3 regions of the Pseudoalteromonas sp. PS1M3 genome follow, and region 3 is predicted to be linked to each of the others. Evidence: predicted binding sites of a transcription regulator. Region 3 holds the regulator's gene; each other region holds the start of a gene.

What was found. The regulator sigma-54, encoded in region 3, starts transcription at its own class of promoters, with help from an activator protein. The targets are predictions, from matches to a motif close to GTTGGCACGNNNNTNGNNT.
Region 1: PS1M3_RS13635 (DUF1328 family protein) is a predicted target of sigma-54. The motif match lies at 3,140-3,158, and genes of this name have one in related genera.
Region 2: PS1M3_RS09165 (NarK family nitrate/nitrite MFS transporter) is a predicted target of sigma-54. The motif match lies at 2,064-2,082, and genes of this name have one in related genera.

The regions. Positions count from the first base shown of each region.
Region 1 covers NZ_AP022624.1:2,923,481-2,928,881, forward strand. Annotated here, with positions in the region: gene PS1M3_RS13620 (sodium ion-translocating decarboxylase subunit beta) at 1-633, opposite strand, end outside; gene oadA (sodium-extruding oxaloacetate decarboxylase subunit alpha) at 647-2,428, opposite strand; gene PS1M3_RS13630 (OadG family protein) at 2,440-2,685, opposite strand; gene PS1M3_RS13635 (DUF1328 family protein) at 3,198-3,371, shown strand; gene PS1M3_RS13640 (hypothetical protein) at 3,423-3,614, shown strand; gene PS1M3_RS13645 (YcxB family protein) at 3,745-4,212, shown strand; gene csrA (carbon storage regulator CsrA) at 4,264-4,455, opposite strand; gene PS1M3_RS13655 (aspartate kinase) at 4,547-5,401, opposite strand, start outside.
Region 2 covers NZ_AP022624.1:1,989,481-1,994,881, reverse strand. Annotated here, with positions in the region: gene modB (molybdate ABC transporter permease subunit) at 1-92, shown strand, start outside; gene PS1M3_RS09175 (ATP-binding cassette domain-containing protein) at 94-1,122, shown strand; gene PS1M3_RS09170 (molybdopterin-synthase adenylyltransferase MoeB) at 1,136-1,891, opposite strand; gene PS1M3_RS09165 (NarK family nitrate/nitrite MFS transporter) at 2,180-3,649, shown strand; gene PS1M3_RS09160 (bifunctional protein-serine/threonine kinase/phosphatase) at 3,659-5,398, shown strand.
Region 3 covers NZ_AP022624.1:541,121-546,521, forward strand. Annotated here, with positions in the region: gene PS1M3_RS02510 (HPr family phosphocarrier protein) at 1-134, opposite strand, end outside; gene rapZ (RNase adapter RapZ) at 178-1,023, opposite strand; gene ptsN (PTS IIA-like nitrogen regulatory protein PtsN) at 1,043-1,495, opposite strand; gene hpf (ribosome hibernation promoting factor) at 1,500-1,787, opposite strand; gene PS1M3_RS02530 (RNA polymerase factor sigma-54) at 1,814-3,313, opposite strand; gene lptB (LPS export ABC transporter ATP-binding protein) at 3,383-4,108, opposite strand; gene lptA (lipopolysaccharide transport periplasmic protein LptA) at 4,105-4,641, opposite strand; gene lptC (LPS export ABC transporter periplasmic protein LptC) at 4,631-5,185, opposite strand; gene kdsC (3-deoxy-manno-octulosonate-8-phosphatase KdsC) at 5,182-5,401, opposite strand, start outside.

The DNA of each region.
Region 1 (5,401 bases), 1.2 Mb from region 3:
AATTTTTTCCTTTTTAGATACTTTACGTAGCTCAGGCATTTTAATTTGGCGCTCTTCTGGTGTTGTGAGTGCACGCATAATAGGAGGCTGAATAATTGGAACTAGCGCCATGTATGAATAAGCAGCTACCGCAATGGCACCTAATAAATCAGGCGCTAATTTTGAGGCTAAAAATATTGCCGTTGGGCCGTCAGCGCCACCAATAATAGCAATAGCCGATGCATCTTGAAGGGTAAACTCAAAACCCGGAATAAAGTTAAGTAGAATTGCGCCAAATAAGGTCGCAAAAATACCAAACTGAGCCGCAGCTCCCAGTAATAACATACGAGGGTTTGCTATTAACGCACTAAAGTCAGTTAGTGCACCAACCCCCATAAATATTAATAGTGGAAAAATACCGGTATCTATACCCACATAGTAAACTGAGTACAAAAGCCCACCAGGGTCTGATAGTCCAGCAACCGGAATATTAGTTAATATCGCGCCAAAGCCAATTGGTAATAAAAGCAGTGGCTCAAAGTTTTTAGATATCGCTAAAAACAATAACAAACAGCCTACTGCAATCATCACCAAACCAGGAAACGTAAAGTTAGCAAGACCAGTAGCCTGCCAAAGGTTTAAAAGACCTTCCATTTACATTTACTCCTTAAGCCAGCGCAATAATTGCGTCGCCCGTGGTCACTGAGTCACCCTCAGACACAAGCACTTCAGCAATGGTACCAGTATGCATTGCGCGAACTTCAGTCTCCATTTTCATGGCTTCCATAATCACAACAACATCACCTTCGTTTACAACTTGGCCGGCTTTTACTTTTATTTTAAAAATATTACCTGCTAAAGGTGCATTTAACGTTTCACCCGAAGCCACTGAAGCAGACTGAGGTAAGTGCTCAGAATCTTTTAACGTTACCTCTTTAAGCTCACCGCCTTGCGCTACTACAACGTCGTAAACCTTACCGTCTACCTTAACGCTATATTGCTCAGCCTTAACATTGTTACCTTTGGCTGACACCTTAGCTGGTGACTTACTTGAATTATCTTCTACGCTAGGGACTGGTTCGAACGCATCTGGGTTATTGCGGTTTTTGATAAACTTCAAACCAACTTGCGGAAACAGTGCATAAGTAAGTACGTCGTCAATTTTATCATCAGCGAGTGTTAAACCTTGTTCTTGCGCTTCTTTTAATAGCTCTGCTTCAAGCGTTTCAAGTTCAGGCGCAATATTGTCAGCTGGGCGACACGTAATAACGTCGCTACCATCAAGTACTCGCTCTTGTAGCTCTTTATTCATTGGAGCTGGAGTTAAACCGTACTCACCTTTTAATACACCTGCGGTTTCTTTTGTGATTGTTTTGTAACGCTCACCGGTTAATACGTTAAGTACTGCCTGCGTACCTACAATTTGCGACGTTGGCGTAACAAGTGGAATAAAGCCTAAATCTTCGCGTACACGCGGTATTTCAAGTAACACTTCGTTAAGCTTATCGGCTGCACCTTGCTCTTTAAGCTGGTTTTCCATGTTAGTTAACATGCCACCTGGTACTTGAGCCAATAAGATTCGTCCATCAACCCCTTTAAGGCTACCTTCGAATGCAGCGTATTTTTTACGTACATCTCTAAAGTAAGCAGCAATTTCTTCAAGTTGGTTTAAATCGAGTTCGGTATCGCGTGCGGTACCTTCAACAATCGCTACAATTGTTTCTGTTGCTGAGTGACCGTAAGTCATACTCATAGAAGAAATAGCGGTATCAAGCATATCAATACCGGCATCAATAGCTTTTTGATATGTAGCGGTGCTTAAACCTGTTGTAGCATGGCACTGCATAGCGATTGGAATAGACACCGTTTCTTTAAGCGCTTTTATAAGCTCTTCTGCATCGTACGGTTTTAATAAACCCGCCATATCTTTAATACAAATTGAATGACAGCCAAGCTCTTCTAGTTGCTTAGCTAAAGTTAGCCACATATCAAGTGTATGAACAGGGCTTACCGTGTACGAAATAGTACCTTGAGCATGAGCACCTACTTTTACAGCCGCTTTAATCGCAGTTTCTAAGTTACGCACATCATTCATTGCATCAAAAATACGGAACACGTCAACGCCATTTTTATGTGCGCGCTCTACAAACTTTTCAACTACATCATCAGCATAATGGCGGTAACCTAATAAGTTTTGACCGCGTAATAGCATTTGCTGTTTAGTGTTTGGCATCGCTTTTTTTAGCGCACGAATACGTTCCCATGGATCTTCACCTAAATAGCGAATACACGAATCAAATGTTGCCCCGCCCCACGACTCAATTGACCAATAACCTGCATCATCTAGTTTGCTGGCAATCGGTAGCATGTCGTCTAAACGCATACGAGTGGCAAGTAATGACTGATGAGCGTCACGTAGAACCAATTCTGTTAATTTTAATTTAGCCATGTGTGAGCCCCTTATTTGTTATTTGATTTGTACTGAGCAATGGCAGCACTAATAGCAGCGATGTGCTCATTTGGCACACCTTGAGATTTAAATGATGGCGATTTAACTGGAGCCGCAACGTCAGCAGGGCTAAAACGCGCCACCAAGTTAGACATAATTGTAACTGCGCCAATTAATATTGAAAGAAAGACAAACACCCCAACCATTCCTGTCAGCATTAAGCTACCAGCAGTTGCAAGTACAGCACCTATATCCATTCTTCTCCCCTTGAAACCCATATCGAAAAATAAAAAATCGATTTAGTTAAATATTTATTCACTAGATAATAACAAAACAAATACCTTTGTCTAGCCATTGTAAATTGGTAAAACCAATTAAAATAAAAATAACATATAACCAAATTTATTAACCACAGTAAAAACCCTTACTCATCAACACCCCATAATACACAGAAAAAATACTCACTATATCTATAAGCTATAGGTAAAGTTTAAACAAAGCCTATTTTTACGTACTCTACTAAGCCTACTGTAACTCATAAAATATAGAGAAAATAAAATTTGTTAATTGGTCTTACCAAACATAGCTTTTCAGTGGCGATATATTTTTGTGTGTGAATAAGTTACACAACCCAACGTAAAAGTTACCAATCAAGCAAACTCAAAAACACAGAGAAAACACATAAACAACTGATATTAAACAAAAATACATCATGGCACGCAACTAGCATTAACTATTGTGTACAAATTTGATAACCAAGGAGAAAACAATGTTACGCTGGACAATCACATTTTTAGTTATTGCTTTAATCGCTGCAGTGTTAGGTTTTGGTGGCATCGCGGGTGCCGCAGCTGGTATAGCAAAAATTATATTCTTTATTTTTATAGTACTTTTAGTTATTTCGTTAGTTTCAGGTGCGCTGCGTGGTAAATCGCCCAGGTAGGCATATACTCAACTAACACTACAATTTTATTTATTTACAAGGAATTACATTATGAACTCTACAACTTTAAAAGCAGCATTAATTGGTCTTTTCGCAAGTTTTTTCATCATGGGTTGCCAAGATAACAACGCAGAAGAAGCCGGTGAACGTATTGATGAAGTAGTAACAGATGTACAAAACTCTGTTGAAGATACGTGTGAAGAAGTAAAAGAAGGCGTAAACGCTGAAGAAACTAACTGTTAATAGTTATTATATTAAAAAAACGGCCTCCAGGCCGTTTTTTTGTGCCCGAAATAAATGCACGCATTATAATGCTGCTCATTTATAAGCGAACTTGCTAAAATATACAAAACGATTTTTAAAGCAAGGCACTATGTCATTTTCAACAACCTACACACTTGATAAACCCTACTTTTATGAATGCTTTGACGAGTCACTTCCTTACAGTAAACGCGCTCAGCCTAAGTATTTTTTACTGGTACTGTTAGTTTCACTTGGTTTATTTAGCATCTACGGTTTAGCTGATCATTATTTAGGAACATTTTTGATCATGGTTGCTGTACTCGAATGCGTTGCTTTTTATTATCGCAGGCCATGGTGGGTAACCAGACAAATGTTTAGCAGAGCATCAGGCTCAGAGGTTACGCTCACTTTTGATGATGAAGGCATTAAATCGGCAAACCATTACAAAAGCTACCAGCTCGCTTGGCAAGACATCACTGAAGTAATCGAAACACCACAGGGCTTATTGATAAAAAATAAAAACAACATGCAATATATCTCTAAGCAAATAGTCACAGATGAAATGCTCGACTTTATAAACAAAAAAGCCACTCAATGAGTGGCTTTTTGGCTTAGCTAAATAAATTATTTAGTTAAGTATACGTGTTGATTAAGCATTGCCCGGATTAGGGTTAGACTTTTCAGCTTGTATACGCATGTAAATCTCTTCACGATGCACTGAAACGTCTTTTGGTGCATTTACACCAATTCGAACTTGATTTCCTTTAACTCCTAAAACGGTCACTGTTACTTCGTCACCGATCATAAGGGTTTCACCTACTCTACGAGTTAGTATTAGCATTCTCTTGCTCCCATGTTCCAATAAAAATTATAAGATTCCGCTTATCCATATTAATGAAAAATAGACTAAAAAGTAAGTAAAAACTCACTATCTATCTACTTTCCGTTAAAAATACTTTATGTAATGCACGAACAGCCAGTTCGAGGTACTTTTCATCTATTAAAACTGAAATTTTAATCTCTGATGTAGACACTAAAACTACATTAATATTTTCATTTGCTAAGGCATCAAAAAATAAACTAGCAACACCCCAGTGCGATTTCATTCCCATACCAACAGCAGATACTTTTGCAATGGTTGTTAGCCCGATTATATTTTCAGCACCTAAAGACACCTTTTGCTCGGTTAGTAACTCAAGTGCTTGCGGGTAGTCGTTCGAGTGCACAGTAAAAGCATAGTCTATTTTTTCAAAGATATGATTAACTTGATTAATCATATCTATTTCGATGCCGTTATCAGCAAAAAGTTTCAATATTTTTACAAGATTTTGAGTGCCGCTTTGCACACCCTGTACCTTAATTAAGCACTCATCAGCATTAAATGCAATACCCGAAACAACTTTACTTGGCATATCGTCTTCCTCAAACGTAATCAATGTTCCTTCATCGGGGTTAAAGCTCGAAAGCACCCTTAATGGAACATTGTGTTTACCTGCCGCCTCAACAGAACGAATATGCAATACTTTAGCACCTAAGCTTGCTAACTCTAGCATTTCAGCAAAGGTCACTTGGCTCATTCTTCGTGCGTTAGGTTCAACCCGAGGATCTGTAGTATATACGCCGTCAACATCAGTATAGATCTGACATTCATCAGCTTTTATAGCCGCAGCTATTTCTACAGCCGACGTATCAGTACCGCCTCTGCCAAGGGTTGTTATATTGCCTTCAACATCACGCCCCTGAAATCCGGCAATAATAGCAATACGGTTATGCTCAAGTTCATGCTT
Region 2 (5,401 bases), 1.4 Mb from region 3:
ATCAGCTTTCGCTTATTTTACTGGCTATTTCATTTGCGTGTTTAGTGCTGTTATTTAAATTTAATAAAAGCATAGTGGGGGTTAAGCAATAATATGATTAAGTTAGCCCTTTATAAATCGCTAAACAGCTTTGATTTAGACATAAACCTTCACCTTGAATCTTTTACTATTGCGGGAATTTTTGGTCCATCGGGCTCGGGTAAGTCCACCTTGCTACGTTGTATTAGTGGCCTTGAAGGTGAGCAGAGTGTTTATATAAATAATAAATCGGTACATCATTTACCAACTGAGCAACGCGGTGTTACGTTGCAAGTTCAGTCCTGCCCATTATTTCCGCATTTGGATGTAGCAGGTAATTTAGCGTTTACACAAAAGCATTGTTTTAATAGGCAAACTGACTTAACTGAACAAAAAGTTATTGATGCACTTGAGTTACACCCCTTACTTAAACGCAACGTTCAAAGCTTGTCTGGCGGGGAGCGCCAACGGGTGGTGTTTGCACGGACGTTGTTGGCAGGTCAAAAATTAATTATTTTAGATGAGCCATTTAGCGCTCTTGATTGGCCGCTGCGCTTTAAAACACTCTCAACATTAAGTGAATTGGCGGAAACGTTTACTATTAAATTTATTATAGTGAGCCACTCGTTAAAAGAACTATTGTTTTGTTGCGATACCCTGGTGCAGCTTAATAACGGTAAAGTAATTAACCATGGCCCGAGTGCGCAGGTGGCTAAAGCTATTTACGCTAATAATAAACAAGCACCGCTGAGCTTAATTAACTTTCAAATCATTACATTTGATGAAAAATACGGTGTGTATTTGCTTAAACTCCACAAAAGCGAGCAGCAGCTATTTGCATTACCCAGCGCTGTAGAGCAAGGAAATAAACTTATATTAGAGTGTGAGCAAATATCGGTAAGTGCAGAAACGCCATTAAACACAAATAACAGCAATGTTTTAATATGTACGCTACACAGTGCAGAACTTATAGATAAAACATGGCAACTTACGCTAGATGTAGACGGGCAAAGCTTGTATTGCTTACTTTCACCAAGAGTATGGGATCAAAAAAACTATAAAGTAGGCGATACACTTTATACGACTATTCATAATCTAGAGTAATGTAAAGTGGGTTTTAGCTGCACGTAGCACAATGACTGTTTTTTGTGATTTTAAAGCGACTAAACTCCATACTTAAACCATCAACCAGCAGTAAATGTTCGCTCAACCCGCTTGGTAATCCAGCAAGCATTTTTAACGCTTCAGTGGCCTGAATACTGCCAATTAATCCTACAATGGGCGATAGCACGCCTGATTCTGAGCAGCTTTGTGTTTGATCAGACATAAACTGCGATAAACACTCATAACAGTGGCTATTTTCTTGCATTGTAAAACAGGCAACTTGGCCTTCCATTCTAATTGCAGCGCCCGATACTAGTGGGGTTTTTGTTTTATAACAGGCTGTGTTTAATACATTACGTGTAGTTAAGTTATCAGAGCAATCAATGACTATATCAATATTTTTTAATAGCTCGTCAAGCTTTGACTTTTCATCTAAAAATACATCGATTGTATGTATATCTATTTCATCATTTAAGCTAGTTAACTGCGCTTTGGCGGCGTGAGTTTTTAAGTACCCTACATCTGTTTGTTTATAAAGCACCTGCCTTTGCAAGTTAGTAGCATCAACCACGTCGTTATCTACAAGCGTTAACGTACCCACACCGGAGGCAACTAAGTACTGAGCAACGGGGCAGCCCAAACCACCTAAACCGACTATAAGCGCATGAGATTGCCATATTTTTTCTTGTCCCTCTATATCTAATTTAGGAAGCATTATGTGGCGCGAGTAACGTAGTTGTTGTTGGTAAGTCAGGGCTGGTTTAGTCATTAGCGGCTTCTCATTATTTTTATACACAATAGCAATTTTTAGAATATGTGGGCAAGAACGCGGTTAAAAGTAATTGCACTGTTAGTGCTCACTTTGATTACCTTAACAGTGCAAATGAAAATTATAACGAATTAGAAAAAACATAAGTTAATGATTTTTAAATAAATAAATTATTGGCTCACTAATTGCTCAGCATGGTTAACGTGAAATTAACAAATATAGCAGTGTAATTAATAACAAAGTAGTAACTGCTATAAATAACTACAAACGTAACTAAGGAAAAATAACATGCAACCGAGTACTGGGTTTAATCTCATATCGTTTAGCGGAAAAATGAAAATATTGCATTTAAGCTGGATGGTGTTTTTTATCTCATTTTTTGTCTGGTTTAACCATGCGCCATTATTAGGCGCTATAGCGGGTTCGCTAGGTATTACTATGGCACAAGTAAAAACGCTGCTTATTTTAAATGTGGCACTAACCATTCCTGCTCGCGTGGTTGTGGGCATGTTAACTGATAAATTTGGGCCTCGCATCGTTTATGCATCATTACTGATTTTATGTAGCATCCCATGTTTTATGTTTGCGATGGCCACCACGTTTGAGCAAGCCGCTATCGCGCGTTTTGCACTTGGCTTTATTGGTGCGGGTTTTGTTGTGGGCATTCGCATGGTGAGCGAGTGGTTCCCGGCAAACGAGTTGGGTACAGCAGAAGGTATTTACGGTGGCTGGGGTAACTTTGGCTCGGCAGCTGCTGCAATGCTATTGCCTGTATTAGCGCTTATGTTTGGCGGTGACGATGGCTGGCGTTATGCGATAGGCCTAACCGGTGTATTAAGTGTCATTTTTGGTGTTATTTGGTACATCAGCGTAACTGACACGCCAAAAGGTGGCACTTACTTTAAACCAAAAAAAGTAGGAGCAATGGAAGTAACCAGCAAAGGCGACTTTGTACTACTTCTTATAATGAAGCTACCTATGTACGGTGCTTTAGCACTACTTACTTGGAAGCTTTCTCCTACTGGTGCAAATTTACTTTCTGAAAATTTTGTTATTGGTACATATGTATTTTTGGTGCTGCTTTATCTTTACGAAGTTTATAAAACGTACGACATAAACGGCCATATTTTTAAGCAACCTGTTCCTGAATCACACCGTTACGAATTTAAACAAGTTGCAGTTTTAAATATTCTTTATTTTACAACGTTTGGCTCAGAGCTTGCCGTTGTATCTATGTTGCCATTATTTTTTAGTGAGGTGTTTGGCCTTGATATGGTATACGCAGGCTTACTTGCATCAGCGTATGCGTTCATGAATTTAGCTTCTCGCCCGGGTGGTGGTTGGATCTCAGATAGAATGGGTCGTCGTAAAACACTTATTGTACTTACCACAGGCTTAGCTGTAGGTTATTTTGTTATGGGCTTAGTTGACGCTAGTTGGCCGCTTTGGCTTGCAGTTGCTGCTGCCATGGCGTGTTCGTTTTTTGTGCAAGCGGGGGAAGGCGCTGTATTTGCCGCTGTGCCACTTATTAAACGCCGTTTAACGGGTCAAATTGCAGGTATGACGGGCGCCTACGGCAATGTAGGAGCTGTCGTGTATTTAACGGCGCTCTCATTAGTTGATTACCAAACATTCTTTATGATTATTGCGGCAAGTGCATTATTAGGCTTAGGTGCATTACTTTTCATGAAAGAACCCGATGGCCACATCACAGAAGTAAACGAAGATGGCACCGTTGAACTTATTTCTGTGACTTAAGGCATACATATGTTTGATGAAACCCAAAAAGCCAGCGCACTTACAAACGAACTTAACGTTGAGTTTGGTGGGCACAGTAGCAAAGGTATAAAAACCGAAAACCAAGATGCGTTTGCTGCTCTTAATACTCAAGCGCAAGAAAAAGAGTCAAAAGGGGTTATTGCCTGCTTGGCCGATGGGTGTTCATCAGCAAGAAATGCTAAACAAGCGTCGCAGTTATCGGTAACGCACTTTATAAATGAGTATTTAAATACACCACCAAGTTGGGCCGTTAAAAAGTCGGTATCTAAGGTATTGGCCAGTTTAAATCAGTGGCTTTATTCGCAATCGGTTAACTACAATCACCTTGGCCAGCGCCAAGCAGATTGGATGACCACGTTTACAGCGCTTATTTTAAAATCGGCCACGGGTTATATTTTTCATTTAGGTGATACCCGAATTACGCGGTTACGTGCAAAAAGTATGGAGGCGATAACACGCGACCATAAAGTAAACGATACTCTAACGCGAGCTTTAGGCGCGCAGCTTCATCAAGAAATTGATGTATACGAAGTTGAACTTAAAGCTGATGATATTTATATACTTACCTGCGATGGTGTACACGATGTGTTGCCATACAGTGATATACAAAAGCTAATTGATGAGCATACTAATTTAGAGCACGCAGCAAAAGCAGTCACAGAGCTTGCCATAGCAAGAGGCAGTGACGACAACGTAAGCTGCTTACTTGTAAAAGTTAATAGTATTGCAAAACAAAATTTAGACGAGTTATATCACTCTTTAACTAGGCGAAAAATTCCGCCACCGTTAAAAGTTGGCCAAAAAATTGATGACTTTACTGTTATCCGTGAATTACACGCTAGTAGCCGCTCGCATATTTATTTAGTGCAACAAACACCCGATACGCCGCCGGTTGTATTAAAAGCGCCTTCGGTAAATTTTGAAGACGATGTGCACTACCTACAAGGCTTTATAAGAGAAGGCTGGGTAGGGCAGCGTATTAATCATCCCAATGTAATGAAGGTTTTAAATACGCAATCGCAAAGCCGATTTTTATATCATATTTGCGAATACATGGACGGGCAAACATTGAGTGATTGGAAGCATGATGTGCCGCATCCAGAAATTACCCAAGTGCGTAGTATTATTGAACAAATAGTACAAGCACTCAGAGCATTTCAGCGTTTGGATATGGTGCATCGCGATTTAAAACTCGATAACGTGATGATAGACGCTCACGGCAAAGTAACATTAATCGATTACGGCACGGTAAGTGTTGCGGCTATGGATGAGTCGGTAAAGCAAATTGCAGATGATTGCCCGCAAGGTACGGTAGATTACACCGCACCAGAGACGCTTATCACTATGCACGCCGATTTTAAGAGTGATTTATTTTCGCTAGGCGTTGTTGCGTACGAATTATTATGTTCAAAATTGCCGTATCAGCCACTCGCGCATAATCATGTACCAAAAGATTACAGTCACTGGCAATACACTAGTATTCGTAAACACAGAGCAGATATCCCGTTTTGGTTAGATCAGGCTTTAATGAAAGCATTGGCTCCCAAACCTGAATTCAGATACCACGCATTTTCTGAATTTATAAGCGATATCAATAAACCTAATCCACATTTAAAAAGTACCGCCCCGAAAGACTCAATAATGAAACGCGATCCGGTTTTAGTCTGGAAAAGTATTTCGTTGTGTTTATTTATAGCCTTGGTGTGTGTACTCATAATTAAAAACTAAGAG
Region 3 (5,401 bases):
CCAGCAGCTTCTTTATCATCTTGAAATAAGGTGATTGAAGCATCAAATTTTACAGCGAGTTGGGCTAATACAGTTGCGGCTCTGGCATGCAGTCCTAATTTATTTTGTATTAAAAAAGTGTCTTCTATACGCATACATTACTCTATCAAAGCTGAACAGGTTATTAGTTTTGTAAAATTACTTTTCTTGTTCTCGGTGACGTATTTTTACATTGGGATGCGTAACTGCAAAGCTTTCGCCAATTGTTTGCGCTAAATATACAGAGCGATGTTGCCCGCCAGTACAGCCAATCGCAATAGTTAAATAGCTTCTGTTATTTCGCTCTAGGTGTGGTAGCCAAGTTTGTACAAAGGTTTGTATTTGCCATGTAAATTTTTGAACTATGCTGTGGCTAGCCAAATAATCTTTTACTGGTTGGTCTAGGCCATTAAGTGGTTTTAGTTCAGGCTCCCAATGCGGGTTAGGTAAAAAACGCGCATCAAATACGTAATCTGCTTCTTTAGGAATGCCATGTTTAAAACCAAAAGATTCAAATGTAACAATTAGCTGCTTGTCTTTTTTACCTAATATTTTTTCGCGAATTGATTCAGCAAGTTGATGAACGCTTAGCTCACTGGTATCGATCATGTAATCGGCGCGCGTAATTAGCACATCGAGAAGTTCTTTTTCTTTTTTTATGGCTAAATCAAGCGGAAGTGAATCTATTGATAAAGGGTGTAAGCGTCTGGTTTCAGAAAAGCGTTTAATAAGGGTTTGATCTTCACTGTCTAAGTAGAACAGCGTTGGTTTTGTAAAACCCGGTAAGTATTCGATGATGTGATTAAATTCATCTTGCTCTTTTGGTAAATTTCGCACATCTATACTAACGGCAATTTTATCGTAGTTATCAGAAACGCTTCTTACCAAAGAAGGTAATAAATTTACTGGAATGTTATCTACGCAATAATAACCTAGATCTTCAACAACGCGTAAAGCAACCGACTTACCAGAACCAGAACGGCCACTTATGATAATCAACTCCATTAATCACCCTTTAAATTTGTTACGATTGGTCAACAATAATTTGATACAACTCAGCATCCGATTTAGCACAGCGAAGCTGCTTACAAAATTCTTTATTTTTTAGTTTATCAGCTATCGTTGCTAGCGTCTTTAAATGCTGTTGGTTATCGCCTTCAGGTACGATGAGTGCAACAAAAATATCAACAGGGCGGTTGTCTATAGCATCAAAATTAATCGGTGTTTCACTTACTAACACCAATGCTAAAGGTTCTTGTGCGCCGCTCATTCGGCCATGTGGAATAGCAATACCTCTTCCTATCCCTGTGCTGCCTAGCTTTTCGCGGGTTAATAAAGCGCCCAAAATATCCTGTTGAGATAAATACGGTAATTTATCGTGAGCCAGCTCGCTAATAAACTCTAAAATTCTTTTTTTACTATTAAAAAGGACCGCAGCTTTACTGCAGTCCTGGCATATAAGTGAACTTAATTTCATCATATTAGTGTCGAGCAAGCTTCTCTTTGTGTTTAATTACTTGACGGTCAAGCTTGTCAATCAATGAATCAATAGCTGCATACATATCTTGATGTTCAGTGGATGCGAATAATTCAGCACCACTTACATGAATAGTTGCTTCTGCTTTTTGATTTAATTTTTCTATATCAAGAATGACATGAACATTATTAATATGATCAGAGTGCCTTTCTAGCTTCGCAAATTTGGTATTTATATAGTCTCTTAATGAATCAGTTAGTTCTACATGACGACCAGTTAAATTTAGTTGCATAAGCATTACCCTCTTTGTTTAGCGTCTTAGATCAGGCTCTTTCGCTGATTTGACGGTGGAATAGCAAGAGATTCGCGATATTTTGCGATTGTACGTCTCGCTACTTTAATTCCTTGCTCAGCCAATATATCCGCAATTTTGCTATCACTCAATGGTTTTGCTGAGTTTTCTGCTGCGATTAATTTTTTAATAAGTGCACGTATTGCCGTAGATGAACATTCTCCACCATTTTCGGTACTTACGTGGCTTGAGAAAAAGTATTTAAGCTCAAATATTCCACGCGGTGTGTGCATATACTTTTGCGTAGTTACGCGCGAAATTGTTGATTCGTGCATTTCTACCATTTCGGCAACATCATTTAAAACCATCGGTTTCATGGCTTCTGGCCCGTGTTCAAAAAAGCCCTGTTGTTGTTTAACAATACAGTTAGTTACTTTTAAAAGTGTATCATTTCTACTTTCTAAGCTTTTTATAAACCATTTAGCTTCTTGTAAATGTGAGCGAATAAATTGACTGTCGCCGCTTGATTTAACTGTACGCGACATCGCTGCATATTGGCTGTTTACACGAATTTTTGGCATGCTGTCTGGGTTTAACTCTACAATCCAGCGGCCTTTAATTTTTTTAACTGACACATCAGGTATTACATACTCAGACTCTTCTCGTACTATTGTGTCTGCAGGCTTAGGGTTGAGCGTATGAATAAGTGTCATTACTTCTTTAAGCTCATCTTCTTTGAGCTTCGTTTTTTTCATTAATGTACGGTAGTCACGAGCAGCTAACAAATCAATGTGCTCGGTTAAAATCATTTTTGTTTCATCAATAAAAGGCGTGCCTTTATCAAATTGATTTAACTGAATACACAAGCACTCTTGTAAGCTACGTGCCGCAATACCCACTGGGTCAAATAGCTGAATGCGCTTTAAAACCGCTTCTATTTCGTCAAGTTCAACCTCAACGTCATCGTCGTTATCTTGATTAAAGCTCTCTAAAATCTCTTCGCAACTGAGTGTCAGTATGCCTGAATCATCCACTGCTTCTACAATAGCAATAGCAATGGCTTCATCTGTAGGGCTAAATGGCGTTAATTGTAATTGCCACATTAAGTATTCGTGAAGCGTTTCAGTTGATGCGCCCTGATATATAGACTCATCTTCAGGCATTGGTCCTGAAGAAGATGCAGGGGCTGCACTCATGTACTCATCCCAGCTAACGTCCATTGCCATGTCGTCACTTACGGTATCTTTAGCAAGCGCTTCACCACTGTCTTGTTCATACTCGCTAGGGGCTTCATCTGCAGATACGGTTACTGTAACTTCATCGTTATCCGCTTTTTGCTCATTTTTGCCCGCAAGATCATCGGCATAGTCTTGCTCCTCAACCTCAAGTAATGGGTTGCTGTCGAGCGCTTCTTGTATTTCTTGCTGAAGATCCAATGTGCTTAATTGCAGCAAGCGAATAGCTTGTTGCAACTGAGGTGTCATTGTAAGTTGCTGGCCCATGCGCAGCTGTAGTGATTGCCTCATGTATCTCTAACAATCCTTTTAAGTTGTTATAATTAATACTAGCAGATGCTTATAAATAAGGCGTAAATGTTACAGCCTAAATTGCTCGCCTAAATATACATCGCGTACAGTTTTATCATTTAATACGTGTTCAGGGGTACCAGAAGCAATCAGTTCCCCATGAGAAACAATGTAGGCTTTTTCGCAAACATCAAGGGTTTCTCTTACATTGTGGTCTGTTATTAATACGCCAATCCCACGGTTTTTCAGGTGTTCAATAATTTTTTTAATATCTAATACTGAGATAGGGTCAACACCGGCAAATGGTTCGTCTAACAAAATAAACTTTGGATCTGCGGCTAAAGCACGTGCAATCTCCACTCGGCGACGTTCTCCGCCCGATAATGCCATGCCTTTGCTGTCGCGAATGTGTTGAATGCTAAATTCATCTAATAGATTATTCAATGTATCTTCTCTGGCTTGTTTAGTGAGCTCCTTTCGAGTTTCTAAAATAGCCATTAAGTTTTGATACACTGTTAATTTTCTAAATATAGACGACTCTTGTGGTAAGTAGCCAATGCCTAATCTAGCACGACTGTGCATAGGTAAAAGCGTAATATCGTTATCATCGATAGATATTTTGCCTTTGTCGCTAGGGACTAAGCCTACAATCATGTAAAAGGTTGTTGTTTTACCTGCGCCGTTTGGCCCAAGCAAGCCTACAATACTGCCAGCTTTAACTTCTAAGCCCACATTTTTTACAACTTCACGGCCTTTGTAGCTTTTGGCTAGTAGCTCTGCTTTTAATGTGCTCATGGTTGGCCTTTGTCATTTTTTTTAGGCTCCACAGGCACTAAGATAGTGTGTACACGGTCAGTTGAGCTTTCATCTTTTTCGGCGCTAATAAGCTGCTGTTCTATATCGTAGGTAATGCTTTTAGCATTCATTTTTTGCCCAGCTTGAGATATCTCTGCATCTCCAATTAATGTTAAAAAACGCGTTGAAACATCGTACCTAACTTCATTAGCGCTGGCGCTCATTATTGTGCCGTCGGCTTGTTTTTCTTCAAAATATGCAGGCGTACCTGTGGCAATTAACAATTGCTTGTTGTCGCCTAGCTCATCGCGCTTGTGAACCTCAAGGCGGTCTGCGGTAATTTTTCTGTCGCCATGAATAATTTCAACATTTTTTTCGAAGATACCTACGTTTTCTTTTAGTTGACCCTCTTGTTTATCCGCACTAATCGAAATTTGATTTGCAGAAATTGGCGCTGTTGGTTCAGCGGCATTAGTACCTAATGCAAGTAAAAATGTTGGAATAATAAAGAGTGTTGATAGTTTATTGGTCATAATAAATAGTTCGCGTATGGTTAATTAATTTTATCACTTCGGTTTTTAAATCGGCTTCTAAGCCTTTACCGGTGATTTTTAAATTGGGCCCTGTAACAATGACAGGCTGCTCTGATTGCATCGTTAGTAATTTTATATCTACCTGAATGTTATCAGCATTAATTTTATCTATCATTGCGTTATCAGTTAAATTACTAGCAACAACGTTACCTTCTAATATTAGTTGTCTGCCTTCGTATAATGTTGCTTCATTAGCGTTAATTCGCCATGTTTGCTTGTTGTTGTATAGCGTAAAAATAGGTTTATCAAAAAAGGTAAACCCTAATTCTTGATATAGCTCCATTCGCGCTGCCGTTACTTTATGGCTGATTTTCCCATTTTCGTCATACGCTGTTTGTTTTAGCTCTATGGCTGTGTAATCTGGCTTTGCAATTATGTCTGCTTCGGTTTGTTGTGGTAAATTTACTTGTGTAAAATAAGGGTACCAAAGCCAAACCATACAGCTGATGAATAAAACGCTTAATATTATGCGCGCTGCATTCATGAACTAGTCCCTTTTGTGGTCAAAGGTTTGTTATTTTCAAGCATTAGCAGGTCGGTTAGTTCTCTCACTGCACCAAAGCCACCTGGCATTTGTGTTGTATAATGTGCTAAACGTTTTATTAGCGGATGTGCGTCATTTACTGCAACAGCAAACCCTACTAACTCCATCACTGGCATGTCTGGGCCATCATCGCCAATGTAGGCAATTTGCTCATCA